DNA from 3 places in the Cupriavidus sp. SHE genome. Region 1 is predicted to be linked to each of the others. Evidence: predicted binding sites of a transcription regulator. Region 1 holds the regulator's gene; each other region holds the start of a gene.
What was found. The regulator sigma-54, encoded in region 1, starts transcription at its own class of promoters, with help from an activator protein. The targets are predictions, from matches to a motif close to TGGCANGNAANCTGCTTT.
Positions count from the first base shown of each region.

Region 2: the regulator sigma-54 is predicted to act here: its motif matches at 4,213-4,230, upstream of RN01_RS01830 (GTP cyclohydrolase II).
Region 3: the regulator sigma-54 is predicted to act here: its motif matches at 6,512-6,529, upstream of RN01_RS32575 (phenol hydroxylase subunit).

Region 1 is NZ_JWMB01000039.1:90,809-101,019, reverse strand. It holds gene RN01_RS19745 (monovalent cation:proton antiporter family protein) at 1-692, opposite strand, end outside; gene RN01_RS19740 (SIS domain-containing protein) at 843-1,826, shown strand; gene lptC (LPS export ABC transporter periplasmic protein LptC) at 1,830-2,456, shown strand; gene lptA (lipopolysaccharide transport periplasmic protein LptA) at 2,519-3,163, shown strand; gene lptB (LPS export ABC transporter ATP-binding protein) at 3,189-3,980, shown strand; gene RN01_RS19720 (RNA polymerase factor sigma-54) at 4,104-5,582, shown strand; gene hpf (ribosome hibernation-promoting factor, HPF/YfiA family) at 5,633-5,986, shown strand; gene ptsN (PTS IIA-like nitrogen regulatory protein PtsN) at 6,462-6,917, shown strand; gene hprK (HPr(Ser) kinase/phosphatase) at 6,986-7,957, shown strand; gene RN01_RS19700 (PsiF family protein) at 8,163-8,504, shown strand; gene rapZ (RNase adapter RapZ) at 8,619-9,509, shown strand; gene RN01_RS19690 (LON peptidase substrate-binding domain-containing protein) at 9,556-10,209, shown strand.
Region 2 is NZ_JWMB01000005.1:18,529-28,739, reverse strand. It holds gene RN01_RS01850 (amidohydrolase family protein) at 1-23, opposite strand, end outside; gene RN01_RS01845 (TetR/AcrR family transcriptional regulator) at 107-769, opposite strand; gene upp (uracil phosphoribosyltransferase) at 769-1,461, opposite strand; gene RN01_RS01835 (URC4/urg3 family protein) at 1,611-2,918, opposite strand; gene RN01_RS01830 (GTP cyclohydrolase II) at 2,915-4,153, opposite strand; gene RN01_RS01825 (acyltransferase) at 4,360-5,460, opposite strand; gene RN01_RS01820 (acyl-CoA dehydrogenase family protein) at 6,224-7,408, shown strand; gene RN01_RS01815 (acyl-CoA dehydrogenase family protein) at 7,492-8,631, shown strand; gene RN01_RS01810 (ABC transporter permease) at 8,841-9,797, shown strand; gene RN01_RS01805 (ABC transporter permease) at 9,797-10,211, shown strand, end outside.
Region 3 is NZ_JWMB01000050.1:103,608-113,818, forward strand. It holds gene RN01_RS24385 (ABC transporter permease) at 1-310, opposite strand, end outside; gene RN01_RS24390 (ABC transporter ATP-binding protein) at 313-1,017, opposite strand; gene RN01_RS24395 (efflux RND transporter periplasmic adaptor subunit) at 1,040-2,248, opposite strand; gene RN01_RS24400 (FAD-binding oxidoreductase) at 2,367-3,779, opposite strand; gene RN01_RS24405 (FadR/GntR family transcriptional regulator) at 3,840-4,538, opposite strand; gene RN01_RS24410 (sigma-54-dependent Fis family transcriptional regulator) at 4,642-6,270, opposite strand; gene RN01_RS32575 (phenol hydroxylase subunit) at 6,598-6,795, shown strand; gene RN01_RS24420 (aromatic/alkene monooxygenase hydroxylase subunit beta) at 6,839-7,834, shown strand; gene RN01_RS24425 (MmoB/DmpM family protein) at 7,846-8,118, shown strand; gene RN01_RS24430 (aromatic/alkene/methane monooxygenase hydroxylase/oxygenase subunit alpha) at 8,147-9,694, shown strand; gene RN01_RS24435 (phenol hydroxylase subunit P4) at 9,711-10,073, shown strand; gene RN01_RS24440 (NADH:ubiquinone reductase (Na(+)-transporting) subunit F) at 10,094-10,211, shown strand, end outside.

The sequences.
Region 1 (10,211 bases):
CCTAGCGTGACCAGCAGCAGGTTCAGCATGAAGAGTTCCTGCGACCGGCGCGCCGCCACGACGTGGAACCAGCGACTCATCAGGCGCTGGCCCAGGAAGAAGATCGCGCCGAGGGCCACGGCGATCTTGACCGTGGCCAGCCCCAGCGCGAACGCCAGGTCTCCCGGATCGCGCGACAGCGCTGGGATCACAATCAGCAGCGGCACCACGGCCAGATCCTGAAACAGCAGGATGCTGATGATGTTGCGCCCGTGCTCGCTTTCCAGCTCCAGGCGCTCGGAAAGCATCTTGGAAACGATGGCCGTGGACGACATGGCCAGCGCGCCACCCAGGGCCACGGATGCCTGCCAGGACAGCGGGAACAGCCAGTTGAACATCCAGCTCGCCGGCACCACAGCCAGCATCGACAGGATGACCTGTGATCCACCCAGCCCGAACACCAGCCGCTTCATCGCGCGCAGCTTGGCCAGGCTGAATTCGAGCCCGATCGAGAACATCAGGAAGACGACGCCGAATTCGGCCAGGTATTTGGTCTGGCCCGAATCGCTGGCCAGGCCGAGCGCGTGCGGGCCGATCAGGATACCGACCGCCAGATACCCGAGCATCGGCGGTAGTTGCAACATGCGGAACGCCACCACGCCAAAAACGGCAGCGGCCAGCAGCACCAGGGTCAGTTCCAGCGGAGAATGCATCGGCGATTGAAAAGTACCAGCCAGGCACGCGCGCCGTCCCGGCATTTGCGCCCTGCCGGCGAAACACGGCAAGCGCGGCGGTCGTCAAGGCGGCAAAAGGCTGGAAAGCCGGGCCAGACGCCATCGCATTCGTTGGTATACTCCGACGCCATGATAGCCAATTTCGATGCGGATCGAGCACTCCGGCTCGCCCGCCAAACCCTTGAAATCGAAGCCGAGGCCGTTTCCGCGCTGGCCGGAAGGCTCACGCCCGCGTTCACGAAGGCGGTGGAGATGATTCTCGGCTGCACCGGGCGCGTCGTCGTGTCCGGCATCGGCAAGTCGGGCCATATCGGCCGCAAGGTGGCCGCCACGCTGGCATCCACCGGCACGCCGTCCTTCTTTGTGCATCCCGCCGAGGCCAGCCATGGCGACCTCGGCATGATCACGCGCGACGACGTCCTGATCGCTTTCTCCAATTCCGGTGAAACGGCCGAACTGCTGGCGATCATTCCGATCGTCAAGCGCATTGGCGCCGGGTTGATCTCGATTACCGGGAACGCCGAATCAAACCTGGCCAAACTGTCCAACGCCCATCTCGATGGTGCTGTGGCACAGGAAGCCTGCCCGCTGAACCTGGCCCCGACCGCCAGCACCACCGCCGCGCTGGCACTGGGCGACGCGCTGGCCGTGGCGGTGCTCGACGCGCGCGGCTTTGGCGAAGACGACTTCGCGCGCTCGCACCCCGGCGGCGCGCTGGGCCGCAAGCTGCTCACCCACGTGCGCGACGTGATGCGCACCGGCAATGCGGTGCCCGCGGTGCGTGAAAGCACGCCGCTGGCCCAGGCCCTGATGGAAATCACCCGCAAGGGCATGGCCATGACCGCCGTGGTGGACCCCGACGGCCGCGCCGTGGGCGTGTTCACCGACGGCGACCTGCGCCGCCTGCTGGAAACGCCGCGCGACTGGAAGACCGTGCCGATCGGCGAGGTCATGCACCGCAACCCCCACACCGTGCATCTCGACAAGCTCGCCGTGGAAGCCGTGCAGATCATGGAAACGAACCGCATCAACCAGTTGCTCGTCGTCGATGACGATGGCCACCTGGCGGGCGCGCTCCACATCCATGACCTGACCCGGGCCAAGGTCATCTGATCAATGCCAGACTTCCTGTCCAGAATCACCGGCCTGGTCATGCGGCTGCTGCCGCTGCTGCTGATGGCGATCGTGGCCGGCAGCACGTTCTGGCTCGTGCAGATCAACTCGCCGCATGAAGCCACGGCGCAGGCGCAGGTCAAGCGGCACGTCCCCGACTACTATATGGACCGCTTCTCGGCCACGGAGCTGGCCGAGGATGGCAATACCAAGATCCGCTTCACCGGCGTGAAGATGGTCCATTTCGAGGACGACCAGACCTACGAGGTGACCACGCCGGCCATGCGCAACTACGAGCCGGATCGCCCGCCCGTTACCGCCAACGCGAATCGCGGCGTGATGAATGCCGAGGGTTCGATCATCGACCTGTACGGCAATGCGTTCATCGTGCGTCAGGCGGGTACCGATGTGTCGAAGGACCCACGCATGACGGCGGCGTCGCAGTACTTTCAGCTACTGGTCAACGACGACATCGTCAAGACAGACAAGCCCGTGGAACTGACGCGCGGACCGTCGGTAATGAACGCCAACGGCCTGATCTTCAACAACGTCACCCGCGAAGTACAATTGCTGGGTAACGTTCGCGGCACCATCATCATGAATTCGCCGGGGCAGGCCAGCGCCCAGTGACATCGGGATTTGCGCCCCACCGTCCGCCTGACTGCTGCCTTCCCCTTTCAGCAAAGCCAAAAATGACTGCTTCCCTGACGACATCGTCCTGTCGCCGCACCGCGCCCGCCCTGATGGCGGCCATCGCCGCCATCGGCCTGTTCCTGGCCCAGCCTGCTTTCGCCGAGCGCGCGGACCAGACCAAGCCGCTGGTGCTGGAAGCCGACAATGCCAGCTACGATGACGTCAAGCAGATCTACACGCTGACCGGCAACGTGGTGCTGACCAAGGGCACGATGGTGCTGAAGTCTGATGCCGCCGAACTGCGCACCGACCCCGAGGGTTATCAGTACGCCATCGCCACCTCCAAGCCGGGCCGCCAAGCCTATATCCGCCAGAAACGCGACGGCGTGGACGAGTACATCGATGGCTGGGGCGACCGCATCGAATACGACGGCAAGTCGGAGATCAACAAGCTGATCGGCAATGCACGCGCGGCGCGCGTTTCCGGTGTCGGCGCGAAGATCCTGGATGAAATCCGCGGCGCGGTAATCACGTACGACAGCCGCAATGAGTTCTATACCGCAACCGGCGGCGACAACAACGCGTCCGCCGGGAACCCTTCTGGCCGCGTGCGCGCCGTGCTGTCGCCGCGCGCGAACCAGGCCAGCGCGCCTGCGGGCGCGCCGCTCGACCTGAAGCCGTCCTCGCAGCCGGCCAAGCCCTGACCGTTTCAAGCTCCATCCGTACCCGATGAACGATACCGCCACGCTCGCCGACCAGGCTTCTTCCGCCCCATCCACGGATAGCAGCACGCTGGTCGTGCGCCATCTGAAGAAACGCTATGGCTCGCGCACCGTGGTCAAGGACGTCTCGCTCGACGTCAAGAGCGGCGAGGTCGTCGGCCTGCTCGGCCCGAACGGCGCGGGCAAGACCACGTCGTTCTACATGATCGTCGGACTGGTCGCGCTGGACGAAGGCGATATCGTGCTCGATGGCCAGCACATCAGCGGCCTGGCCATCCACGAGCGCGCGCGCATGGGACTGTCTTACCTCCCGCAGGAAGCCTCGGTCTTCCGCAAGCTCAACGTGGAGGAGAACATCCGCGCGGTGCTGGAACTACAAGTGGTCAACGGCAAGCCACTGCCCAAGCAGGAAATCGATCGCCGGCTCGACTCGCTGCTCGATGACCTGCAGATCGCCCACCTGCGCAACAACCCGGCGCTATCGCTGTCGGGCGGCGAGCGCCGCCGCGTGGAAATCGCGCGCGCGCTGGCGTCGGCGCCGCGCTTCATCCTGCTCGACGAACCATTCGCGGGCGTGGACCCGATCGCCGTGGGCGAGATCCAGCGCATCGTCAGCTTCCTGAAGGCACGCAACATCGGCGTGCTGATTACCGACCACAACGTGCGCGAAACGCTGGGCATCTGCGACCACGCATACATCATCAGCGAAGGCACCGTGCTGGCCGAGGGACAGCCCGAGGAAATCATCGCCAACGAGTCCGTGCGACGCGTCTATCTGGGCGAGAACTTCCGCATGTGATCAAGCGGCCGCGACGCCGCTTTGCAGCATTCGTCAACTTGCCGTTGGCGATCACGAAGTGCCAGCGATAGGTGATAGCAATTTCCGTTCCAACAACGGGAAGATGCGCATAGAATAGGTCGCATGAAACCATCGCTTCAGCTTCGACTTTCCCAGCATCTGGCTCTGACTCCTCAACTGCAGCAGTCCATCCGGCTGCTGCAGTTATCCACACTGGAGCTGCAACAGGAAGTCGAGCAGGCGCTGACCGAGAACCCGCTGCTCGAACGCGAGAACGACTGGATCGAAAGCCCGCTGCGCGTGGCCGCGGACGGGTCGGTCAACTTGCAAAGCGCCCCGGCGCCAGCATCTTCCGAACCGCAAGGTAACGGCGACGATCGCACGAACGGCGCCAATGGCGAAGACGACAGCTACGGCGACAGCGCGAGTGACGATTACGGCAGCGACTGGAGCCTGGACGATTTCGCTCGCCGCCCTCAGGGCGACGATGACGAGAAGTCGCCGATGCAGCTTCGCGAAGCGGAACCCACGCTGCGCGAATACCTGATGGAACAGCTCACGCCGCTGAAGATCTCCACGCGTGACAAGGGCCTGGCCATCTTCCTGATCGAGTCGCTCGACGACGACGGCTACCTGGGCGCAACGCTCGACGAGATCTGTTCGGAACTGCCCAAGGAACTCGAATTCGAAGTCGATGAAGTGCAGGCGATACTGACCCTGCTGCAGAGCTTCGACCCGCCTGGCGTGGGTGCGCGCAACGCGGCGGAATGCCTCACCCTGCAACTGCGCCGTCTGCAACATCCGCAGCGGGACCTTGCATTATCGATCGTCAACCACCACCTGGAATTATTGGCCGTGCGTGACTACACGCGGCTCAAGAAAGCCCTGCAGGTTGACGAAATTGCACTTAAGGCCGCGCACGATCTGATCCGCTCGCTTGCACCGTATCCCGGACATGCCTACAGCCGTCCGGAAGCGGACTTCGTGGTACCGGATGTGTTCGTGCGCAAGAGTGGCAGTAGCTGGATCGCGCAGCTCAATCCCGACGTGATGCCGCGTCTGCGCATCAACGACATGTACGCGCAGATTTTGCGCGGTGCAAAAGGGGAAGCGGGTGCGGCCGGGCTGCAGCAGAAGCTCCAGGAGGCGCGGTGGCTCATCAAGAACATTCAGCAGCGTTTCGACACGATCCTGCGTGTTGCGCAGGCAATTGTGGAACGTCAAAGGAACTTTTTCTCGCACGGGGAAATCGCGATGCGCCCCTTGGTTTTGCGGGAGATTGCCGATACACTGGGTCTACACGAGTCGACCATTTCCCGGGTGACTACGAATAAATACATGGCCACGCCGATGGGTACTTTCGAGTTGAAGTACTTCTTTGGTAGCCACGTCTCCACGGAGACTGGCGGCGCGGCCTCATCCACGGCGATCCGCGCGCTGATCAAGCAACTGATAGGAGCCGAAGAACCCAGGAATCCCCTTTCCGACAGCCGCATCGCCGAGTTGCTGGGCGAACAGGGCTTTGTGGTCGCACGCCGCACGGTGGCCAAGTACCGCGAAGCGCTGAAGATCCCCGCAGTCAATCTCCGCAAGACTTTGTAGCCGAGCCGCAACCGCCTGCCTGGTGCGGCTCTTTCAGAAGGAGAAGCGCTATGAACTTCAAGATCAGTGGACACCACCTCGACATCACGCCGCCGCTGCGTGAGTATGTGGAAACGAAACTGGAGCGAATTGTCAGACATTTCGATCAGGTCATTGGCGTAAGCGTGCTGCTATCCGTAGACAACCATAAGGAAAAGGACAAGCGTCAGTACGCGGAAATCAACCTGCACCTCAAGGGCAAGGACATCTTCGTCGAAGCGCATCATGAAGACCTTTATGCTGCAATCGACTGCCTGGTCGACAAGCTCGACCGCCAGGTGATCCGCTACAAGGACCGCGTGCAAGGGCATGACCGGGAAGCGGTCAAGTACCAGATGGCTGCCGAACAACTACAACAACAATAAGTTGGCGGCGACACCAGGTCGCCCCTTAGAGGATAGATAGGAAGAGCAAAGCCGCGCATCTGCGCGGCTTTTTTGATGGGCGCGAGGCGGACGCGCCGCTGGCGCACCCGTTACCCAAGTACCAGCCCTGCAACATTTGGTCAGCCGAGGGTGTTCGCAACTGACGCCGCTCGGTGTATGCTGCGCCATACAACAACTACAGACAGGACGGCCCCGGACAACCGGCCCGGCATTCCGCGTGGCGAAAGATCACGCGATAGCGGGCGCAGTTTTCTGGGTGGGCAATCCGACCGGCAAGCTCGCGGCACCACTCGCGGCGCCGGCGCCGCAGCGCACAAGTGCGCAGTGGCCCTGCTCTATAATGGCCGGACGCTCCAATGCGGGCGTCCTTTTGCGCTCAATAGCCTGAATTGCCCAACGCAGCGGGACGACTCATGTGCGTCGGCTCGCCTTTCTGACTCCTCGTGCATCGCCCATGAATCGTTTGGCCAAATTGCTGCCACCCGGCAACATTAATCTCGACGTCACCGTCACCAGCAAGAAGCGGGTCTTCGAGCAAGCCGGGCTCCTGTTCGAGAACAACCATGGCGTAGCCCGGGCCACCGTGACCGACAACCTGTTCGCGCGCGAATCGCTCGGGTCTACCGGTCTTGGCGCCGGCGTCGCCATTCCGCATGGCCGCATCAAGGGACTCAAGCAGCCTCTGGCTGCCTTCATGCGCCTGGCCGAGCCAATTCCGTTCGAATCGCCCGACGGCAAACCGGTGTCGCTGCTGATCTTCCTGCTTGTTCCCGAGCAGGCCACCCAGCAGCACCTGGAGATTCTTTCGGAAATCGCCCAGTTGTTGTCGGACCGCGAAATGCGTGAAGGACTGGCCACGTTACCCACGCCCGAAGCGGTCCACGAGTTACTGACCCAGTGGCACCCCTGACACGACGGCAGGCCAGCGCAGCCTGACGCGATACCCGCGATACAGCCCCTCCCGAAAAGTCATCCCGCATGGAACTCACCGGCGTCACCTCCCAGTCGATCTTCGACGATAACGCAGCCGACATCAAACTCTCCTGGGTCGCCGGTCTGGAAGGGGCCGATCGTGCCTTCGACGTGGAATTCGCGCGGGAGGCAACATCGGCTGCCGATCTGGTCGGCCACCTGAACCTCATCCACCCAAACCGGATTCAGGTGCTCGGTAAACCCGAGATCCTTTACTACCAGCGCCTCGACGACGAACCCCGCAAGCGTCAGATGGGCGAGCTGATCCTGCTCGAGCCGCCATTCCTGGTGGTAGCGGATGGCATGGAGCCGCCGCCCGATCTGGAACTGCGCTGCACGCGCTCGTCGACTCCGCTGTTCACGACGCCGGTATCCTCGGCGGCCGTCATCGACCACCTCCGCCTGTACCTGTCGCGCATCTCCGCGCCGCGCGTCACCATGCACGGCGTGTTCCTCGACATCCTCGGCATGGGCGTGCTGATCATGGGTGAGTCGGGCCTTGGCAAGAGCGAACTGGGCCTGGAACTGATCTCGCGCGGCCATGGCCTGGTGGCCGACGACGCCGTCGATTTTGTGCGGCTTGGCCCGGATTTCATTGAGGGCCGCTGCCCGCCGTTGCTGCAGAACCTGCTTGAAGTCCGCGGCCTGGGCCTGCTCGACATCAAGACGATCTTCGGTGAGACCGCCGTGCGGCGGAAGATGAAGCTCAAGCTCGTGGTGCAATTGGTGCGCCGCAACGACGGCGAGTTCGAGCGCCTGCCGCTTGATTCCCAGTACCTCGACGTTCTTGGCCTCCCGATCCACATGGTGAAGATCCAGGTGGCAGCCGGCCGAAACCTCGCCGTGCTGGTGGAAGCCGCTGTCCGCAACACGATACTGCGCCTGCGTGGCATCGATACCCTGCGCGACTTCATGGACCGTCAGCGGGCAGCAATGCAGGCTGACGTGGTTTCCCGCGGCCAGGGTCGGCTGCTCTGATCAGACAATTCCGGCGGTTTTGTGAAACGCCGGCGTCGCTTTCAATTGCTTACAAGCGGCCGGCCTCCCCTCGTCAACGCGCTTTGGGCGCGCGCCGTTTTGTGCTTCAATGGGCATCGAGCCCAGTCCGGTACCGCCAGCCGCCGTGCTGCATCCTGAAGGTCGGCGTCCGGCCATGATGTGTTTCCACAGCCAGGAGAGAAGCATGAAGAAACTGATCGCGATGTGCGTGCTGGTTACCCCTCTGTTCGCCACGGGCGCGTTCGCCCAAGGCGCCTCGGCCCCGGCCGCTGAAAAGTCTGGCAAGGCCCCGACCGCGCAGCAGGAAAAGATGTCGGCCTGTTCCAAGCAGAACAAGGGCAAGAAGGGCGATGACTACAAGAAGTCCATGAGCGATTGCCTGTCGGGCAGCGCGGCAGCCACCGCGCCGGCCGCACCGAAGACCCAGCAGGAAAAGATGTCGGCCTGCTCGAAGGAAAACAAGGGCAAGAAGGGCGACGACTACAAGAAGTCCATGAGCGATTGCCTGTCAAAGCCGGCGGCCTGATCGCCAGATCTGACAGATCCCATGGCAATGATGGCGAATCGGCGACGATTCGCCATTTTGCTTTAAGGAAGGTGTCATGACGCCGCCATCACGCGATGCTATGCTTGCATCGCTATGCGGATCATCCTTATCACCGGAATTTCCGGCTCGGGCAAGTCAGTCGCGCTGAACGTACTGGAAGACGCGGGGTACTACTGCGTCGACAACTTGCCGGCCCAGTTCATCCCCGAACTCGCCTGCTATCTGGCGGATCAGGGCTACTCACAGCTTGGTGTCGCCACCGACATCCGCAGCCGCGAATCGCTCGCGCGACTGCCCGATACGGTGCGAGAGCTGGCCGCGAACCATCAGGTACAGGTGCTGTACCTGACCGCCAGCACCGATGCGCTGGTTCAGCGCTACTCGGAAACGCGCCGGCGCCACCCGCTTTCGGCACAAGTCGAAGTTGGCACGGCCGCTGGCACGCCCAACGATACCTCGCTGATCGAGGCCATCGAGAAGGAGCGGGAGCTGCTAAGCCCGCTGGCGGAATCGGCCCACCGCATCGACACCAGCAACGTGCGTACCAATACGCTGCGCAGCTGGATCAAGGAACTGATTCAAGACGAGAACGAGAACAAGAACAGCCAGCAGCTCACGCTGCTGTTTGAGTCGTTCGGGTTCAAGCACGGCGTGCCCAGCGACGCCGATCTCGTCTTCGACGTGCGCTCCCTGCCGAACCCCTATTACGATCTCGCGCTGCGCCCGCTCACTGGGCGCGATGCGCCAGTCATCGACTTCCTGCAGAGCCAGCCGATGGTGCTGGCCATGGCCGAGGATATCCGCGCCTATGTGGAGAAGTGGCTGCCGAGTTTCATTGCGGACAACCGCAGCTACCTGACAGTCGCCATCGGCTGCACCGGAGGCCAGCACCGTTCCGTGTTCATCGCGGAAAGACTTGCCAACTACTTCCGGGCACATGGTAATGTGCTGGTCAGACACCGCGAGTTGGCCCCCGCTAGCTGACGCGCGGCGCCCCGCCGTTTTCCCATGACTGGAGCCGGCCAACCGCATGTCGACCTTTCTTTCCGGCACCGCATCCGATTCCGCTACCCTGGATGCGCTGCCGCTGTTCCCTTTGCACACGGTCCTGTTTCCAGACGGCCGTCTGCCTCTCCGTGTATTCGAGAAACGCTACGTCGACATGGTGCGCAATTGTATGCGCGACCATCTGCCGTTCGGCGTCTGTCTGATTGCCACCGGAGAGGAAGTCGCGCAGCCGGGCCAGACCACCGAACCCGAATCCATCGGCTGCCTTGCGGAGATCGTCGATTGCAACGTGGAGCAACTCGGCGTCCTGCTGATTGAAACGCGCGGACGCCAACGCTTCCGGGTGCTGTCCCACGCCACGCGCGATGACGGCTTGCTCGTGGCGAACGTGGAACTGCTGCCTCCGGATGTCATCGACTGCAAGCTGGAATTGCTGGGCGAGTGCCTGGCCGCGTTGCGTCGAATCGTGACCTCGCTCCACACGGATCAGCCCGACAAGCCGAAACTGCCCTTCGGAGAGCCCTATCTCTGGGACGATCCGAGCTGGGTGGTCAACCGGCTGTGCGAGTTGTTGCCGGTGCCACTCAAGGCCAAGCAGATGCTGATGGAGCTACCTGATGCCGGCGTGCGCATCGAGATCGTGCATCGCTACATGCGACAGCACCACATCGTCTGAGC
Region 2 (10,211 bases), on a different contig from region 1:
TGGCGCAGGATGGTGTCGAACATGAGGCGTCCCTTGTGATCCCGATGGCGGTGACGTGTCAATGGTAGACGAAGACTGCATGGCAACTGCCACGCATGATGCTGGGTCAGGCCAGCGAGGCTTCCTGATCCAGCCCGCAGCCACGCAGCAACAACGCCACCAGGTGCTCGGTGGCGCGTTCGAAGTCCTCGGTGTCGAGCTGGCTGACGCCCAGTACGGCGCAGACCTGCGCATCGAAGTCCGCGTAGGTCTGCGTGGCGGCCCAGATCGTGAAGAAGAGGTGATAGGGGTCGACACGGGCCATCTGACCGTCTTCAATCCACGAGCGAATCACCATGGCCTTGCGCGTCACCAGTTCGCGCAACGCTTCACGCAGCACGCCGCCGATCTCAGGCGCGCCGTGCAGCAACTCGTTGGCGAACACGCGAGACGCGTCCGGATGGCTGGCCGACAGCCGCATCTTGGCGCGGATGTACTGCTCCAGCGCCACGCGCGGCGCATGGTCGGCGCTGATGATATCGGTCTCCGATAGCCAGAGCTGCAACGTGTGCGCCAGCACCGCGCGGTACAGTGCCTGCTTCGTCCGGAAGTAGTAGTGCAGGTTCGACTTCGGCATGCCAGCGTGCAGCGCGATGTCGGCCATCGTGGCCCCGGCGAACCCCGCGCGCGCGAACACGTGTTCCGCGGCGCGCAGGATCTGCGCCTCATTCTCCTGCCGGATACGGCCTCCCGCTTCGCGCACGGGCGGCGCAAGCGCCGGCGCGCCCATCATTTGGTGCCGTAGAGCCGGTCGCCGGCGTCGCCGAGACCGGGCACGATATAGCCGTGCTCGTTGAGTTGCTCGTCAATGGCCGCCGTGACGATGCACACATCCGGGTGCGCCGCCTGCAGCGCGCGCAATCCGGGCCGCGACGCGATCAGGCAGACATACTTCATGGTGGTCACCCCCGCTTCCTTGAGACGGTTCAAGGCGGCGATGGCCGAGTTGCCCGTGGCCAGCATCGGGTCGACGACGATCACCATCCGCTCGCCGATGTCCTCGGGCATCTTGAAGTAGTACTCGATCGGCTCCAGCGTCTCGGGGTCGCGGTACAGGCCGATATGACCCACGCGAGCAGCCGGCAGCAGTTCCAGCATCCCGTCGAGAAAGCCGTTGCCGGCACGGAGGATCGATACCAGACAGAGCTTCTTGCCGGACAGCACCGGCGACTGCATGGGCGCGATCGGCGTGCGGATCGAGATGATCTCCATCGCCAGATCGCGCGTGGCCTCGTAGGTCAGGAGCTGGCTGATCTCCCGCACCAGGCGCCGGAAGTTGTCGGTGGTGGTGTCCTCGTTGCGCACGAGTGTGACCTTGTGCTGCACCAGTGGATGATTCACGACCATGACCGAAGGCGACGTGGCCTTATCGGGGTTGACATAGGTCTCCGCGGCCGCCGCCGCGGCTGGCAGATCGTTCATGGTGCGCTCCTTGAGTGACAAACTCTCGTGAAGTTCGGGCAAGGCGGCCCTTGGGCCCGCCACGCCTGGGGCTGCCAGCGAATCGTTTCCGTTGTCTGCTGTCTGTTATCTGCTGCCTGCTTCCGTGCGTTCGATCCATGCGCGACGCGCTAGAACACCGTGCCGTCGCTCTGTATTGCGAACGGTGGCGGCCCGCCCGGTGGACGCCGCTGCGCCGCGACACGCCGCCCCGCCGCCCACGTGCCGCCCTCGAGCACACGCGCCAGCGGAAAGTCCGCTTCGCTCAAGCCGAGCGCCTGCCGCACGCCATCCGCGATCAGATCCAGCCCCGTCACGGTCAGCGCGCGCCATTCGACGATCTCCGGCTCATCCACCGCGTGCGCGCGGCTGGCGAACGTGGCATCGCGCGGCACCATCAGTTCGAAGTCGTACAGCAGGCCACCGTTGCGGTACTCGGGCAGACCCGTCAGCGCATCGAGCCCGGTCACGGTCAGCCCCGCATCCTCCAGCGGCTCCAGCAACGAATAGGTCAGCCATTGCGTGAGTTTGTGGAACGGCACCATGCCCTCGGGCGCCGCCGGATGCCGCCAGCAATCCCCGAGCGAGATCCCCTGGATCTGCAGCCGGCCTGGCCACACAGGGCCCAGCGCCACCAGCAGCGTGCGCAGCACGAAGCTCGCTTCGATCCGCCCTTCGCGCGCATGCGAGGCCAGATAGTCATACAGGTTGCCGAGCCGTGCCGGACTGCCAAACACCGCCGGTGTGTCCTGCATCACCTCCCCGAGCCGGCGCAGAAGTCCCGCGCGGCCTTCCAGGCCGACCAGCGGGTTGTGCTGCGCCACCTGGAACGCCGAGGCAATGGTCGAGGCGTCGATGCGGCAAAGGCGATCAGCGTCGGAACGTAACGGATCACCTTGCCCGGCGGAAAAGCCGCCACGCGCGAACAGGTCGAAGCTGGCAACGCCAAGTCCCTCCGAACGCGTCAGCATCATGTCGCTGGCCGCATCGCGGTAGCGCCAGTCGGGCCCGGCGCCCGCATCGAGCAGCACGCTCGGGATCACCAGATCGATACCGATCCGCGCGCGCTCCTCGCGATGCTCGGGCCCCGACATGCCCGCGCGCTCGCACAGGATCTGCCAGCGGTTGATCGTGGCCTGCCCCGGCCCGCCGCTTTCAAAATGGCGCCAGCGGCTGTGATACGGCACCTGCAGCGTCGGATAGCGGCGGCGAATCGTCGCGGCCACATAGTCGGCGATCGCGTGAACGCGGTCCGGGTGCCACGTGAACAACTCGGATTCCCCCGAGGCCACGAAGTCCGTCACCACCGCGCAACGCGTTCGCACGGCTTCCGCACTGAGCAGCGCGGCCGCGGGATGATCGGGTGGAACGGGGCTATGCCAGCCGCTGCCCATGCCATCGTCGCGTCCTGCCCTGCCTCCTTCCGGAAATTCATTCATTCCTTCAACCCCCTGCCCTTTGCCTGGGCGAGTTCCTTGGCGTCTGGCGGCGTGTACCTGGAGAAATAACCCGCCGCCACCTTCGCATCGATTTCCACGCGCGCATCGGCCGGGATCAGGGACTCGGGAATCGCCACCTGCTCCACCACCTCGATACCCTGCGCCGTCAGCGCGCCATGCTTCATGTTGCTCATCGAGGCCCAGCGATCGATCCTCCTGATCCCGAGCCAGTGAAATACATCCGGCATCAATTCCTGGAACCGCATGTCCTGCACGCCGGCCACGCATTCGGTACGTTCGAAGTAGGTTTCGGCGCGGTCGCCGCCCACCTGGCGCTTGCGCGCGTTATAGACCAGGAACTTCGTCACCTCGCCAAGCGCGCGGCCTTCCTTCCGGTTATAGACCACCAGACCCACACCACCCTGCTGCGCCATCTCGATACAAACCTCGATACCGTGCGCCAGATACGGGCGGCATGTGCAGATGTCCGACCCGAACACGTCGGAGCCATTGCATTCGTCATGCACGCGGCAGGCCACACGGGTGTCGGGCTGGCCCAGCTTCGTGACATCGCCGAAAAAGTAGAGCGTCATGCCGCCGATCGGAGGCAGGAACACCTTCAGATCGGGTCGCGTCACGAGCTCGGGAAACATGCCGCCGGTCTGCTCGAACAGGCTGCGGCGCAGCACGCTCTCCTTGATATTGAAGCGGCGCGCGATGCCGGGCAGGTACCAGACCGGGTCCACCGCTGCCTTGGTCACGCGCACGTCGCCATTGGCCTCGAGGATGTCGCCGTCGGGCTTGAGCCGTCCGGCCGAGATCGCGGCCATGAGTTCGGGCATGTTGATATGGGCACGCGTGATGGCGATGGTCGGACGGATGTCCACCCCGGCGGCGATGCGGTCGGCGAAGACGGTGGAGACCAGGTGGCCCCAGGGATCCAGCGACACGATCCTGTCCGGATCGCCCCACTGCGGATGCGGGCCGATGGCTTCGGCCGGGGATGTATCGGTCAGGTCGGGACGATGCGCGCGCTGCAGGCTGCCCGCCGCCACTGCGAGCGCGCGATAGATCGCATAGGCGCCGGCGTGGGTACCGATAACGTTGCGCTGCGCGGGGTCTGTCAGGCTGGCAATGACTGGCCCCCGCTCGGCCGCCGTGGGTGCGCCCCAGTGAATCGGCTCGGCCGGCTTGTCGCGGCGTGTGTGCGAGGTCAGAACGATATGATCGGACATGGCAGCCTCGTCTCCCCGGATCGAAACCTGACCAGTTGGTCAGGTTTAAATATCCATACTAGGCAATGGCCATGCCAACCCTCAACTGGGGTTGTTACCGTGAGTGACATTCCGCACGCACCGGACGGGTGCGGAATGCATGACGAAGGCGGTACATGCTGGTGCGCCCGCACCAGCATTGATTTGACGAGGTTTGCGGCGGCCGCTCAGGCCTGGGGCTTCTCGCCCCGCGTCCACTTGCGGGTGTGAATGCCTTCCTTGACGAAGTCGATCACCGCGCGCAGCGGGCTGGCGGCTTCCACATAGCGATGGAACACGGCGCCAGCTACGTTGCTGGCGACCCACGCCAGCAACATCCCCAGCGCGTTGAGCACCGGCTGGCCCGGAGCGAAATGGAACACCAAGGCGTTTACCACCAGGCAGACCGGAAAGTGCACGAGGAAGACCGAGTACGAGATCTTGCCGAAGTATGCGGTGACCCGGCCACCCGGCCAATGCTCGAGCCAGCCACCGCGGCGAGAGATGGCCAGCACCAGCGCCGTGACCAGCGCGACGGCGATACGCAGGCGGAAGTCCATCGTCAGGGCCGCCACGCCAACCGCGCCAAGCCCGATCAGGGCCACCGGAGAACGATCGGGGTTCGACGCCCAGTACGCCAGCGTGCCCATGCCGTAGGCGCCAAAGAAGTAGATCGCCCAGATATCCCAGGTGGCATCACGGTTGAACCAGAACAGCGAGGCCACCGCTAGCGCGGCCACCGTCGGCACGCCCAGCGGCAACGTATCGCGTGACACCGCGCGCGCCAACCAGAGCGCGAATACCAGCAGCGCGAACAGTTGCAGATCGATTGCGATATACCAGACGCCCGCGGACAGCGCGTCAACATCGAGGATGTTGTGCAGCAGCAGGATGTGCGCGATGACCTGCGTCAGGTGCGGCGCGGCGGGTATCGAGTCGTGATGCATCCACGTCCGCGCGATGGCGGCGCCGATGATCGCGACGAGCATCGCCACGGTGTAGGGCACGACCAGCTTCTGATAGCGGCGCCATACCGTGGAAAACGGGCTCTGGGCGGTCAGGCGTCCCGCAGGAGCCAGGCTGCGCGCGGCAAGGAATCCACTGATGACCAGGAACACCTGCACCGCGATGCGCGCGTAGTCAGACAGCCAGCCGATCAGGCCGGGGGCCAGAGATTGGGCGGCGTCGGACATCGGCCCATAGAAGGCCAGATGGTGCAACACGATCAGCTGCGAGCTGACCGCCTTCAGCGCGTCTACACACGCCAAACGAGAAGGCCGGGGGCTCATTTGTTATATGTGAGATACAAAGTGGGGCGCATTGTACCTCCATTGTTGCGTTTCAAAATGTGGAGAGTGGGTAACGCATGTAAGCAGGTGTACTGCCCTCCTGCGTTGCATCGCTTTCGACTGAACTTCCGCCACTGGCACTAGCTTATGAAAAGAAAGCACAAATTACCGGTGGCATTTGGACAAACCGGCCACGTTTCTCAAATGCAGACATACAGGCATGGGCATGGTTGTCCTGTCCCCGTGAGCGGCGCCCACACCGTTTGGGCGAGCTTTTTCGTCTCCATAAAAAATTCGTATGAATGGTATGGAAAAGAAGAATGCCCTGACTGTCGTCAATATTCTCTCGACAAGCGACCTGAATCGGGCCAAAGCACCCGCTCCTGGCGGTGCCTGCCACTGGATCGAACGAGGCAATGAAACTTCCGGGATTGCGAAGCACGATGAGCGCTTCGATCAATCTTCGCAGAAGTTAAGCTATTTTCTACCGCACTCGCTGACAAGATTCGCGCTCCGCGTCGCGCCACCCTGGAGCGACGGGTCGCATCCGACCTCCACGGCTTCGCGCTCGGCAAGCCACTCGGGTTAGGTTTTGGAGTATTGACGCCCTTTGGGTCGGCTTGTATAAAAGTTGCCGTACCCGCCACCTTCTGCAAGTGTTTTAGAAAAATAAGACTGTGGCATGGAACAACCTTGATCCGATTTTCCGGCAGACCGATGCCCGCGTGGCACGGCTTCCCAGGGACGCAACAAGGAGACAATTGTGGACGGACTGGAGACATTTCGGCAGGAGGCGCATGCCTGGCTGGAAGCGAACTGCCCGGCGGAGATGCGCCAACCGGTGCGCAACGAGGACGACATCTGCTGGGGCGGGCGCAAGTTCCGCTATCAGTCCGATGCGCAGCGCCTGTGGCTGCAACGCATGGCCGAAAAGGGCTGGACCGTTCCGGAGTGGCCGACCCAATATGGCGGCGGCGGGCTCAGTCCGGCACAGGCCCGGGTGCTGCGCGCCGAAATGGCCCGATTGAACTGCCGGACGCCGCTGCAGAGCTTCGGCATCTCGATGCTGGGCCCGGCGCTGCTGAAGTACGGCACCGAGGCGCAAAAGCAGGAGCATCTGCCCAAGATCGCACGCGGAGAGATCCGCTGGTGCCAGGGCTACTCGGAGCCCAATGCCGGCTCCGACCTGGCGGCGCTGCAAACGCGCGCCGAAGAGCGTGACGGCCACTTTATCGTCAATGGCCAGAAGATCTGGACCTCGTACGCCGACAAGGCTGACTGGATCTTCTGCCTGGTGCGCACCGACTTCCAGGCGCAGAAGCACACGGGTATCAGCTTCCTGCTGTTCGACATGGAAACCCCCGGGGTCTCCACCCGGCCCATCGTGCTGATCTCAGGCAAATCCCCCTTCTGCGAGACCTTCTTCGACGATGTGAAGGTGCCGTGCCACCAGTTGGTCGGCGAGCCGAACCGTGGCTGGGAAATCGCCAAGTACCTGCTGACGCACGAGCGCGAAATGATCAGCGCCATTGGCAGCCGTGGCTTCCGCGAGCCCATGGGTCGCCACGCGGCGAAAGTCATCGGCGTGGATGCGCAGCGCCGCCTCGACGATCCGATGCTGCGTGCCCAGATTGCCCAGTTCGAGATTGACGAAGCCGCCTTTGCGGCCGCCGGCGAGCGGGCACGCGACCTGGCCAAGCAGGGCGAGGGAATGGCAGCGTTCTCTTCGGTGCTGAAGTACTACGGCGCGGAGCTGAACAAGCGGCGCTATGAGCTGTTGATGTCCGTCGGCGGCACGGACGCCCTGGAGTGGGAAGGCGAACGTAGCCAGGACGGCGCCCTGGCGCGGGGCTGGCTGCGCACCAAAGCCAATTCGATCGAGGGCGGGACCAGCGAGGTGCAGCTCAACATCGTCGCCAAGCGCCTGCTCGGCCTTCCGGGCGCCTGACGTACCGGCTCGCCCGTACCGCCACGCCTACCGCAGCCCAAAGACATCGAAGCCCTCGAAGCCCAAGGACCGTCAAAGCCGCCATGCCCATCGTATTCGACGACACGCAGGAAATGCTGCGCGACAGCGCCCTCGCCTTCCTGAAGGACAACGCCCCGATTTCCGCGCTGCGCACGCTGCGCGACACGCATGACCCCGTTGGATTCTCCCGGGATCTCTGGCGCCAGGCCGCCGAATTGGGATTCACCGGCGTGCTGATCGACGAAGCCTATGGCGGCAGTGGCCTCGGCGTGGTCGAGGCCGGCATCATCGCCGAAGCTATCGGGGCCACGCTTGCGCCGTTGCCATTCCTTTCCACCTCGGTGCTTGGCGCCTCACTGCTGGGGCTGTTCGGCAGCGACACGCAGCGAAGCGCGCTGCTGCCGGAGATGGCATCGGGCCGCCACCTGACGGCGCTCGCGCTGGACGAGGGGAGCAAACACCGGCCAGATCGCATCACCATGCTGGCGCGACGCCATGGCGACGGGTACATGCTCGACGGCAGCAAGGTGTTCGTCGTCGACGGCCATGTGGCCGATACGTTGATCGTCGTGGCGAAAGACGCGCAGGCGGGGGTCGATGGCGACATCTCGTTGTTCCTGGTGCCGCGCGACAGCGCCGGCGTCCGCGTGGAACGCTGCGTGATCGCCGATGCCACCAATGCGGCACGCGTCACCTTCGAAGGCGTCCGAATTCCGGCCTATGCGCTGCTGGGTCGCGCCGGCAACGGCGCCGCGATGCTCGACAAGGTGCTCGACATCGCCCGCGCGGTGCTGTCGTCCGAACTGGTCGGTATTGCAGACGCCACGTTCGCGCGCACGCTCGCCTACCTGAAGGAGCGCAGCCAGTTCGGCAAGCAGATCGGCGAGTTCCAGGCCCTGCAGCATCGTGCCGCACATCTGTTCGCGGAGATCGAACTCGCGCGTGCCGCGGTGCTGCAATGTCAGCAGCGGCTGGACGCCGGCCGTTCGGATGGGCCGGAGCCGCTGGTTTGCGTCGCCAAGGCCAAGGCCGGCACCACCGCCACGCTGGCAGTGCAGGAGGGCGTGCAGATGCACGGCGGTATCGGCATGACCGACGAACTGGACATCGGGTTCTACATGAAGCGCGCACGCACAGCCCAGGAGTGGTTGGGCGACGCCAACTGGCAGCTCAACCGCTGGGCAGGGATGCGCGGCTACTGATCTGGCCAGACCCCCGCCACGACGCTGGCGGGGCACGACGCAACACCGAGGCGAAAGCGATCGCGCGGATGTCGGCATACGCCCATGCCGGTCGATCGCTCACAAGGAGGCAACATGTCTGCGGTATCGACTGTACGCGCCACCCCGGGAACGACATCGGCAGCAACATCGCCGCCCGGAATCCAGCCAGCATCGCTCAGGGGTCTGCCATGAGCGCCTACTTCGTGCGTCGCCTGCTGGCACTGATACCGACGCTACTCTTCGCCAGCATCATCGTGTTCACCATCGTGCGCCTGGTGCCCGGCGACGTGGTCGATCTCATGCTGAGTCAGAACGACATCAGCGCCGATGCCCTCACCCGCGAGCAACTGGTCCACGCGCTCGGGCTCGACCGCCCGATCTGGGATCAATACCTGCGCTGGGTCACCAATATCGTGCTGCACGGCGATCTGGGGCAGTCCCTGTGGCAAAGCGAGTCGGTCCTGAAAATGGTGATGGCCCGAATCCCGGCTACCTTCTCGCTAGGTGTGCTGGCCCTGTTCGTGGCACTGACGGTGGCGCTGCCCATCGGCATCGTGTCGGCCACCCGCCAGGACAGCGCCGTCGACTACGTGGCGCGGTCGTTCTCCATCCTGATGCTGGCCGTCCCCAGCTTCTGGCTCGGCACGATGGTGATCGTGTTCCCGTCAGTGTGGTGGGGCTGGTCCCCCGACGTGCGCTACATCCCCTTTCTCGAAGACCCGGTGCAGCACGTGAAACAGATGCTGGTACCAGCCATCGTGCTGGGCATGGCACTGTCCGCCATCACGATGCGGATGACGCGCACCATGATGCTGGAGGTACTGCGGCAGGACTATATCCGCACAGCCTGGGCCAAGGGACTGAACGAACGACAGGTCATCTTCCGTCATGCGCTGCGCAACGCGTTGATTCCGGTGGTGACCCTCATCGGGCTGCAGGCACCGCTGCTGATCGGTGGCGCTGTCGTCATCGAACAGATCTTTGCGGTACCGGGCATGGGCCTGTTGCTGCTCGATGCCGTGCACCAGCGGGACTATCCGGTCATCACTGGCGTCTTTCTCGTGGTCGGCGTGGCGGTGATGCTGATCAACCTGCTCGTAGACCTGAGCTACGGCCTGTTCGACCCAAAAGTGAGGCACCACTGATGGCACACCCCTCCGTCGATCCACGCGCCGTGTCCCCATCGATCGTGGCCGCCCAGGCGCCTCCCGCCTCGCGCAGGCGCTCCCGGTTTCCCATGCTGCGCCGACTGTTCCGCGACAAACCGCTCGGCGCGGCCGGCGCCGTGATCTGCGCGATCTTCTTGTTCTGCGGCGTCTTTGCCGGCTGGCTGGCGCCATACGGTGTCAACGAGATCAACATGATGGCGCGGCTGCAACCGCCGTCATGGGCGCATCTCTTCGGCACCGACAATCTCGGCCGTGACATCTTCTCCCGCTGCCTGTATGGCGCGCAGCTGTCGGTGGTGATCGGCCTGTCGGCGGCCACGCTGGCCACGCTGGTTTCCCTCGTGCTTGGCATCCTGTGCGGCTATCTGGGCGGCAAGCTGGACCTGGTGG
Region 3 (10,211 bases), on a different contig from region 1:
CGAACTGCGCGAAGAAGTTCTTCGGGTCGCGATAGACCCCGCCAAACCAGTTGGACCGCGCCACCATGGTCACGCCGTCCACGCCCTTGATGCGGTTCTCATAGCTCAGCGGCAGGGTGAAGGTCAGCGAGATCGCGTTGCGCGTCACCAGTCGGGCATTCGATGCGGCCGACGCGCCTGCATACCACGCATCGACCACGGTTTGCAGCAGCCCGTACGCCAGTACGGCGATCACCAGGCCGAGCACGGTCAGCGCCGTGCGCAGCTTGTGGCGCATGGCATTGCGGGTGATCAGCTTGGCCAGGTACATGATCAGCGCGATGCCGTGGTGGCGACGCTGTTGGTCAGCTCGCCTTTTTCCAGATGGACGAGCGATTTGGCTGCCTCGGCGGCATGGGCATCGTGCGTGACCATGATGATGGTCTTGCCGACGTCAGCATTGAGCCGCTGGAGCATCGTCAGGATCTCGGTGGCCGAGGTGCGGTCGAGGTCGCCGGTGGGTTCGTCCGCGACGATCAGCGTCGGGTCGGTGATCAGCGCCCGCGCGATTGCCACGCGTTGCTGCTGGCCGCCGGATAGCTCGGAGGGGTAGTGATCCATCCGGTCGGCCAGATTGACCATGCGCAGCACCAGTTCCACACGCTCGCGCCGTTCGGCGCGCGACAGCCGGGTCAGCATCAGCGGCAGTTCCACGTTCTCGAACGCAGTCAGCACCGGCATCAGGTTATAGAACTGGAAGATGAAGCCGACATGAGCCGCCCGCCAGTCGGCCAGCGCGGACTCGGGCAGGTCGGAGATATCGACGCCGCCCACGATCAGCTCGCCGCTGTCGGGCCGGTCGATGCCGGCGATCAGGTTCAGCAGCGTGCTCTTGCCGGAACCGGACGGCCCCATCAGCGCGATAAAGTCGCCCTCGGCAATATCTAGCGAGATATCGGACAGCACCGGCACGGTCTGAGCGCCGCGCTGATACGACTTGGCCAGATGGCGGATCGAAACAAGGGGAGCGGCGGACATGATGGCGGTCACTTCCTTCCGGTCACTTCTTCGCCACGGAGATCTTGCTGCCGTCGCCCAGCTTCTCGGACGGCGCCAGCACCACCACATCGCCCGGCTTCACGCCCTGAACGGACAGCAGTTCGCCGATCTTGGCGCCGCGCGTCACGGGCACCTGTTTTGCCCTGCCGTCCTGCACCAGGAACACCACGGGCTTGCCGTCGCGCTCGACCACAGCCGATGGCTGGATGGCCGTCTGGGGCTTGTTTTCGGCGGGTGCCACCGGCTTGGAAAGGAAGGCGATCTTGGCGCTCATGTCCGGCAGCACGCGCGGGTCGCGATCGACGAAGCGGATCTTGACCAGCACGGTCGCCTTTGACCGATCAACGGTCGGGACAATGCGCGACACGCGGCCCTCCTGGCGCAGGTTCGGCAGGGCATCGAGCAGAACCTCGCAGGGCTGCTCGACCGTGATCTTCGCGATATTGGATTCCGCTACGTCCGCTTCGACTTCGAGCGTGGACATGTCGGCGATGGTCACGATCGCGCCCTTGGTGTCGGCGGCCGCCGAGAACGGGGTAATGTTGTCGCCGACGTTGGCGTGCTTGATCAGCACCACGCCGTCGAACGGCGCGCGGACCACGGTCTGCTCCACCGCCACTTCGGCGGCGCGGGCATTGGCCTTGGCCGAGGTGATCGACGCCTCCGAATTGCTGATCGACGCGCGCGCCTTGTTGTAGCGCGCCAGATCGGAATCGTATTGCTGTTGGGAAATCGCAGCCGGCGCAAGCAGTTCCTTCGAGCGGCGCAGATTGACATCGGCGTCACGCAGTTCGGCCTGTTGCAATGCCAGATTGGCTTCGGCTACCTGGACCTGGGCGCGCGCCTGCGCGGCGGACGCCTCGACGTCGCGGCTTTCGATCCGCGCGATGATCTCGTCCTTCTTGACGCGGGAGCCTTCCAGCACACCAAGCCACTCCAGCCGGCCCTGCGCCTTGGATGCTACCGCCGCCTTGCGCTGTGGCACCACGTAACCGGTGGCGTTGAGCAGCGTGAAGTTTTGCGACGGGTATGCCGAAGTGACCGTCGCCGTTTCCACGGTCTGGGGCCCGGCCAGCTTCAGGCCGATGCCGGCCAGCACGAGGATCACCACCGCAATGATCGCGTAGCGCAGCCAGGGACGGCGGCGGCGCTGGGCGGGCGCCATGGCGCTACGATCGATTTTCAGCTTGCTCAGGTCTGGATCAGCCAATTTAAGATGCGTCGTGAAAACGGACGAATGCCGAGAAAGGCCCCCAGTATAGCGAGTGGCAGTGGCCGGCAGGCGGCTCGTTACAAGGGGCGCAAAATGGCCGATGACTGGCCCAAATTTAGAGCAGCTTGCCCGGATTCATGATCCCGCTAGGATCGAACACCTGCTTGATGGCACGCATCAGGCGCAATTCGAGCGGGTCCTTGAGCGCCAGGAACGACTCCCGCTTGAGCTGGCCGATGCCGTGCTCGGCGCTGATGCTGCCATCGTAGCGGGCCACCTCTTCCAGCACGTCCTCGCTGACGGCCTTGCCCTCATTGAGCGCCCATTTCGGATCGGCGCCAAGCGGACGGGACAGGTTGTAGTGCAGGTTGCCATCGCCGAAGTGGCCGAAGATAAAGGGCCGGACGCCCGGGTGACGCGCGGCCAGACGGGTTTCCATCGATGCCATGAAGTCCGGAATGGCTTCGATCGGCAGGGATACGTCGTGCTTCAGGTGCAGCCCGTCGGCACGCTGGGCCTCGGAGATTTCCTCGCGCAGGCGCCACAGGCTCTGCAACTGCGCCAGCGAGGCCGAGACGGCGGCATCCAGGCACAGGCCCTGTTCGAGCGCATCGCCGATGACCGATTCGAGCAGGGCGTTGAGCACATCCTCGGGCGCGGTGTCCGCGATCTCGACCAGCACGTAGGCCGGATAACGTTCTGCAAACGGGGCATGAATACCCTCGACATGCGTCAGCACCAGATCCAGGCAGGCGCCGGTAAAGAACTCATAGGCCTGCAACCGTGCGCCGCAGCGCGCGAACAGCAGCGAGAACAGTTCCAGCGCTTGCTTGGGCGATTCCACCGCGGCCAGCACCACGGCGCGGGAATCGGCGCGCGGCAGCAGGCGCAGCGCGGCGGCGGTAATGATGCCGAGCGTGCCTTCCGAGCCGATCAGCAACTGCTTGAGGTCGTATCCGGTGTTGTCCTTGCGCAGCGTGCGCAGGCCGTGAAAGATCTCGCCGTTTGGCAGCACAGCCTCCACGCCGAGCACCAGTTCGCGCGTCATGCCATAGCGCACCACGTTGACGCCGCCAGCGTTGGTGGCCAGGTTGCCACCGATCTGGCAGGAGTCCTCGGCGGCCAGCGACAGCGGGAACAGGCGGTCGGCGTCCTCGGCGGCACGGCGCAGGTTGCCGAGAATGCAGCCGGCCTCGACCACCATCGTGTTGGCGATCGTGTCGATCGAGCGGATCTTGTCCATGCGATCGAGGCTGAGCACGACGTTGGTCTGGTTGCCGTCCGGAGCGGCGCCGCCACACAGGCCGGTATTGCCACCGCGCGGCACCACGGGCACACCAGCCTGCTGGCACAGCGCCAGCGCCTGCGCCACCTGTTCGGTTGTGCGCGGACGGATTACCGCCTGCGCCTGGCCCTTGTAGAGTCCACGCCAGTCGGAGAGCCAGGGTGCCACGTCGTCGGGTGCGGTGGTCACGACGTCGGGGCCCAGGGATTCGGTCAGGCGTTGCGCGAAGTTCGTATCGGACATGATCTGCGGTCGGGAAAAGGCGGAGATAAGTAGAAGTTAAGCGGGCATCGGGCGAAATCGTCAGCGAGGCTGGCGCATGGGCAGGCCAAGCCGGGCGGCGGCGTTGCGCAGGTGCGCGGCGGCGTGCAGGCGGGCCTGCGCGGCATCGCGGGCGCGGATCGCATCGAAGATCGCCACGTGCTCGGCATGGACCTGCTCGGGCAGGCCCGGCTGCCGGCTGGAATTCAGGCGCGCGGTGCGCACTGCCTGATGCAGTTGCAGCGTCATGTACTGCAGTAGCTGCAGGTAGTACTTGTTGTGCGTGGCCGTGGCGATGGCGATATGGAACTGGATATCGGGTTCCACGCCGTGATCGGCATCATCAAGCTGGGCCGCCAGCGCGTCGAGCAGGGCGCCCATGCGGGCAATGTCCTGCTCCGTCCGGTGCAACGCGGCCATGGCGGCAGCGGCGCTTTCCAGATCAAGACGCAGCTCGAAGATATCGGCCAGATCGGTGCTGTCGGCGCCGCCGCTCAGACGGAAACCGCTGTCACTGACACGGGAACGCACAGTGCTGCCCAGACCCTGGCGGCTTTCGACCATCCCAAGCGACCGTAGATGCTCGGTCACCTCGCGAATCACGGCGGCGCTGACACCGTAGCGCTCGGCCAGTTGCTTGCCGGTCGGCAGCCGGGCGCCAACGGGAAACGTGCCGTCGGCAATCTCGCCACGCAATTGCTGGATGACGCGCTCGGTCAGGGTGATGGGTCGGGTCTGCATGGGACGACACCTTACCCTTTTCTGGTTATATGAAAACCTAGGGTAAATACTTAAACGCTCAGGTGTCGAGCGGGCTGGGCCAACTGCCCCAACTGCCCCAACGCTACTTTTTCAACCGATACGCCAACTGCGGCCGCGTGATCCCCAGCATTCGCGCCGCCGACGACAGGTTGCCACGCGTCGTCGTCATCGCCAGTTGCATCAGCTTGGCCTCGATTTGCGGCAGAGACACCTGCTGGTTGAGCAGTTTTTCGATCAGCGCGTCGGCGTCCTGGCTGGGCTCCTCGCTGCCGGCAGCCTGCTGGCTCGCGAACAGATGAGCGACGTCGATCATCCCGGTGGCAGGCGCCAGCAAGACGCCACGCTCGATCATGTTTTCGAGTTCGCGGATATTACCGGGCCACGGGTATTGCACCAGCGCATCGCGCGCCCGCGTGGTCAGGCCGCGCACCTGCTTCTGATACAGCGCGTTGAAGCGCTGGATGAATGACTGGGCGAGCTCGGGGATGTCTTCCCTGCGCTCGCGCAGGGCGGGGATCGAGATTGGATAGGTGCTGATCCGGTAGAACAGGTCAGCACGAAACTGGCCGTGCTTGATCGCCTGCGCCAGATTGACGTTGGTGGCGGCGATCAGGCGGACGTTGACCTTGCGCGCCTCCACGCCACCGAGCCGTTCCACTTCGTTGTTCTGCAGCACGCGCAGCAGTTTGACCTGCGCGGCCGGCGGCAGGTCGCCGATTTCGTCGAGGAACAGGGTGCCGCCATGCGCGCGTTCAAAGCGGCCGGGGCGCGACTGCTGGGCGCCCGTGTAGGCGCCTTTTTCCACGCCGAACAACTCGGATTCGATCAACTCGTGCGGGATCGCCGCGCAGTTGACCGCGACGAACGGCTGCTCGCCGCGCGGGCCGTGATCGTGCAGCCAGCGCGCGAACATTTCCTTGCCGGCACCGGTCTCGCCCGTCAGCAGCACGGTGATATGGCTGTCTGCCGCGGCGGACAGCAGGTTGAAGGCTTCACGGAACGCCGGCGACTGGCCGATCAGGTTGCCCTGGTTCGCGCCACACAGTGTTTCGCGCAGTGTGCTGACTTCCTGCTGCAGGGTGAGCAGGTCACTGATGACGGAGTCGGGTTCGAAGTACTTCAGGTACTCGGGATCGTTCCACGTCTCGGCCGGCTTGCCGACGATGCGGCAGAGGCTGTCGCCGCGCCGCTCGCATTCGGTCTCCTTGTAGATGACCAGTCGGTCCATGAACGTGCTGCTGTAGCCCGATGCGTAGCCAAGCTGCACCCAGCAGCCAGACTCCTCGCGGGGCAGGGACTCCATCACGGGCGCTTCGCCCTCCCAGGAGTCCTGCCAGAGAAACTCGCCATAGAAGTGGCCGGTGTCCCGGTCGATCTCCAGGCGAACCGGGTCCACGCGCGTGACGCCTTCGAGCATGTGAAGCTGCGGCCCCCACAGGAAGGCATCGTTGGGCGAACTGGCCAGTTCTTCACTGCGCTCGCGCTTGACCATCTCGGCATCGCGCATGCCTTGCGCGTAGCCCATGCGGATCAGCAGCCCCTTGCCGCGTTCGACGCCGAGCGTATCGAGGATTTCCTTGCGCAGGTAGCTCAGCGCCTCGGTGTGCATCAGCACCATGCGCGACTGGCCAAGGCGAATCTGCGCGGCCTTGGCGTCGATGGTCAGTAGCGAAGCCAGCTCGAACGGCGGCTGCGCGGGGGGTGTTGTCATCCTTGTCACTCCAGATTCCGGCGGGCTTTCGAGCCTCGTTTTTGCGTAGCCTAGCACGGCATCCGGCGTTGCCGGAGCCCGGAAATCCCGCATCTGGAGCGCGTGCTGCGGCGCAGCGCGAGACGATTTGATCATTTGATCAAATCCGCCTGAATCACCTCATCAAATCATCAAGCGGGTTGGCCGGCCAGAATGCGGCCGATTGACCGGGAGCCCTTGCGCCACAACGGTCTGCATCGCCTGGCACGCCATTCGCTATAGCTCTCCCACCTGAAATCACGAGACAACGCACACGCACCGCGATGTGCGGCGCACCAGGAGCGAGACATGACATATCCCCCTCAGGCACTTCAAGGTCACTGGCATCACCATGCCCCGCGCTACGTGCGCGTGACCGGGCGCAGCGAGCGCTGGGTGGAGTTCGAGTTTTCGATCGGCGATCCACAGATCTACGTGGAACTGGTCATGCCGCCCGAGCAGTTCCAGTCGTTCTGCGCCGAGCAGCGGGCCGAGCTGCTGCAGTAATACCCAAAAACGCCCCCACTCGACATCCGAGGAGACAACCACCATGCAAATCGATATCCGGACCGACGCCAGCGTCACTCCGATCCGGCAGACCTTCGCGCATATCGCGCGCCGGCTCGGCGCCGACAAGCCGGCCACGCGCTATCAGGAGGCGATGTACGACCTGCAGCCGGTCACGAGCTTCCACTACCGGCCGCTATGGCAGCCGCAATACGAGCTGTACGACGCCCGGCGCACCCGCGTGGTCATGCAGGACTGGTATGCGCTGAAGGACCCGCGCCAGTACTTCTACGGCGGCTACGTCAATGCGCGCGCCCGTCAGCAGGAGACGATGGAGAAGAACCTTGAGTTCGTGGACAAGCGCGGGCTGCTGAGCCGGTTGCCCGACGATGTGCGCGAGCTGCTCACGCTGGGCGTGGTGCCGCTGCGCCACGTCGAATGGGCGGCCAACATGAACAACGCGTCGATTACCGCCTACGGTTTCGGATCGGCCATCACGCAGGCCGCGATGTATCACACGATGGACCGCCTGGGTATCGCGCAGTACCTGACCCGTATCGGGCTGCTGATCGGCGACAAGGCCGCCGTGGACCAGGCCCGCGCCGCCTGGATGGAAGACATGGCCTGGCAGCCGCTGCGGCACGCGGCGGAGGACCTGCTGGTGCGCGATGACTGGTTCGAGCAGCACGTGGCGCAGAACCTGGTACTCGATGGCCTGATCTATCCGCTGGTCTACCAGCAGTTCGACGCGCGCCTGTCCGCAACCGGGCCCGCGTTTTCGCTCGTGACCGATTTCATGTCCGCCTGGTACGCCGAGACCACGCGCTGGGTCGATGCCACCGTGAAAACGGCCGCACAGGAAAGCCCGGAGAACGCGGCGGTTATCGCTGGGTATGCCTTCGGCTGGCTCGATCGCTTCACGCACGCGCTGCGCCCGCTGGCGCACCGGCTGTTCGGCGAGGATGCCGAGTCCGAACTGGCCAATGCCGTCGAAGCGCTGGGCAAGCGCCTGAGCGGTCTGGGCCTGGCACGTCAATGACGGAGACAACCATGAGCGACGCCATCGTATTTATCGCCCTCCAGACCAACGACGACATGCGCCCGGTGATCGAGGCGATCGAGGCCGACAACCCGCACGCCACCGTCAACCACTACCCGGCGATGGTCAAGATCGACGCGCCGGGGCGGCTAGAGATCCGCCGCGCCAGCGTGGAGGAGCGCATCGGCCGCCCCTGGGACGTGCAGGAGCTGCAGCTTGGCCTGATCTCCCTTGCCGGAAACATCGACGAAACCGAAGACCAGTTCGTACTGGCGTGGCGCTGAGCCAGAACCCCAAGACAGGAGACAAACCATGACAACCGCCACTGCCATCGCCTCCGCCGCCCGCGCGGCGACCCGTCCGAAGCTCTCGCTCAAGGAGAAGTACGCGGTACTGACCCGCGACCTCGGTTGGGAGACCACGTACCAGCCGATGGACAAGGTGTTTCCGCACGACAAGTTCGAAGGCATCGTGATCCATGACTGGGACGGCTGGGAAGACCCGTTCCGCCTGACGATGGATGCGTACTGGAAGTTCCAGTCCGAGAAGGAGCGCAAGCTCTACGCGATTATCGACGCGTTCCAGCAGAACAATGGCCAGCTCAACGTGACCGACGCACGCTACGTCAACGCGTTGAAGCTGTTCCTGACCGGGGTGTCGCCGCTGGAGTACGCGGCGCACCGTGGCTTCGCCATGGCGGGCCGCAATCTGCGCGGCGTGGGCGCGCGCGTGGCGTGCCAGATGCAATCGATCGACGAACTGCGGCACTGCCAGACCCAGATCCACACGATCAGCCACTACAACAAGTTCTTCAACGGGTTTGCCGACTGGCGCCATCTGCACGACCGGCTCTGGTACCTGTCCGTGCCGAAGTCGTATTTCGAGGATGCGATGACCGCCGGGCCGTTCGAGTTCATCACGGCGATCTCGTTCTCGTTCGAATACGTGCTGACCAACCTGCTGTTCATGCCGTTCATGTCCGGTGCCGCCTACAACGGGGACATGGCCACGGTGACGTTCGGCTTCTCGGCGCAGTCCGACGAGTCGCGCCACATGACGCTGGGCCTGGAAGTGGTCAAGTTCATGCTCGAGCAGGACCCCGCCAACCGGCCGATCATCCAGAAGTGGATCGACAAGTGGTTCTGGCGCGGCTACCGGCTGCTGACGCTGGTGGCGATGATGATGGACTACATGTGCCCCAAGCGCGTGATGAGCTGGAAAGAGGCGTGGGAGATCTACTTCGAGCAGAACGGCGGGGCGCTGTTTGCCGATCTGGCGCGCTATGGCATCCGGATGCCCAAGTATCACGAGCAGGCCGCCAAGGAAAAGGATCACCTGTCGCACATCGCATGGTCGATCTTCTACAACTTCAACCACGCCGCGGCCATCCACACGTGGGTGCCCGAGCCGCACGAAATGGACTGGCTGGCGCAGAAGTATCCCGACAGCTTCGACACGCATTACCGGCCGCGCTTTGACTACTGGAAGCAGCAACAGGAGGCCGGCCAGCGCTGGACCAACCCGGGCCTGCCGATGCTGTGCCAGGTGTGCCAGATCCCGATGGCCTTCACCGAGCCCGACGACCCGACGCAGATTTGCTATCGCCATGCGGAGCACAACGGCGAGCACTACCACTTCTGCTCGGATGGCTGCCGCGACATATTCCAGGGCGAGCCCGAGAAGTACGTGCAGGCATGGCTGCCAGTGCATCAGATCTTCCAGGGCAACTGCGGCGGACCAACGCTGCCCGAGGTGCTCGACTGGTACCACCTGAAGCCCGAGGATCGCGGCGACTACGCCGATTCGCCCGACCGCGCGAACTGGGAGCGCTGGACCGGGCAAGGCAACAACCGTTCGTGAACAAGGAGACCAGATCATGCCAGTCATCGCATTGGAACCGGGCTACACCGGCGAGGTCCGCGACCGGATCGAAAACTTCCACGGCAACCAGCTTGTGTACTTCGGATGGGACCAGCACCGGCTGTTCTGCAGCCCGTTCACGCTGCCGTTGCCGCCCGACATGCCGTTCGGCGCGTTGGTCTCCGACGTCATCGCGCCGCTGCTGGGCGCCCACCCGGAAGGCGCCCGGATCGAGTGGGCGCAGGTGCAGTGGTTGCGCGGCGATACGCCATTCACGCCGGATGCGGCCGCAAGCCTGGTCGACAACGGGCTTGGCCACAAGTCGCTGCTGCGCCTGCGTACCCCCGGCCTGCCGGGCATCGCCGGCTCGGCCAACTGAACTTGCTGCAGGAGGTTGCCATGACCTATCAGCTCACCATCGAACCGCTCGGCCAGACCATCGACATCGCCGAAGGACAGACCGTGCTTGACGCCTGCCTGCGCGCCGGCGTGTGGCTGCCCCATGCCTGCGGGCATG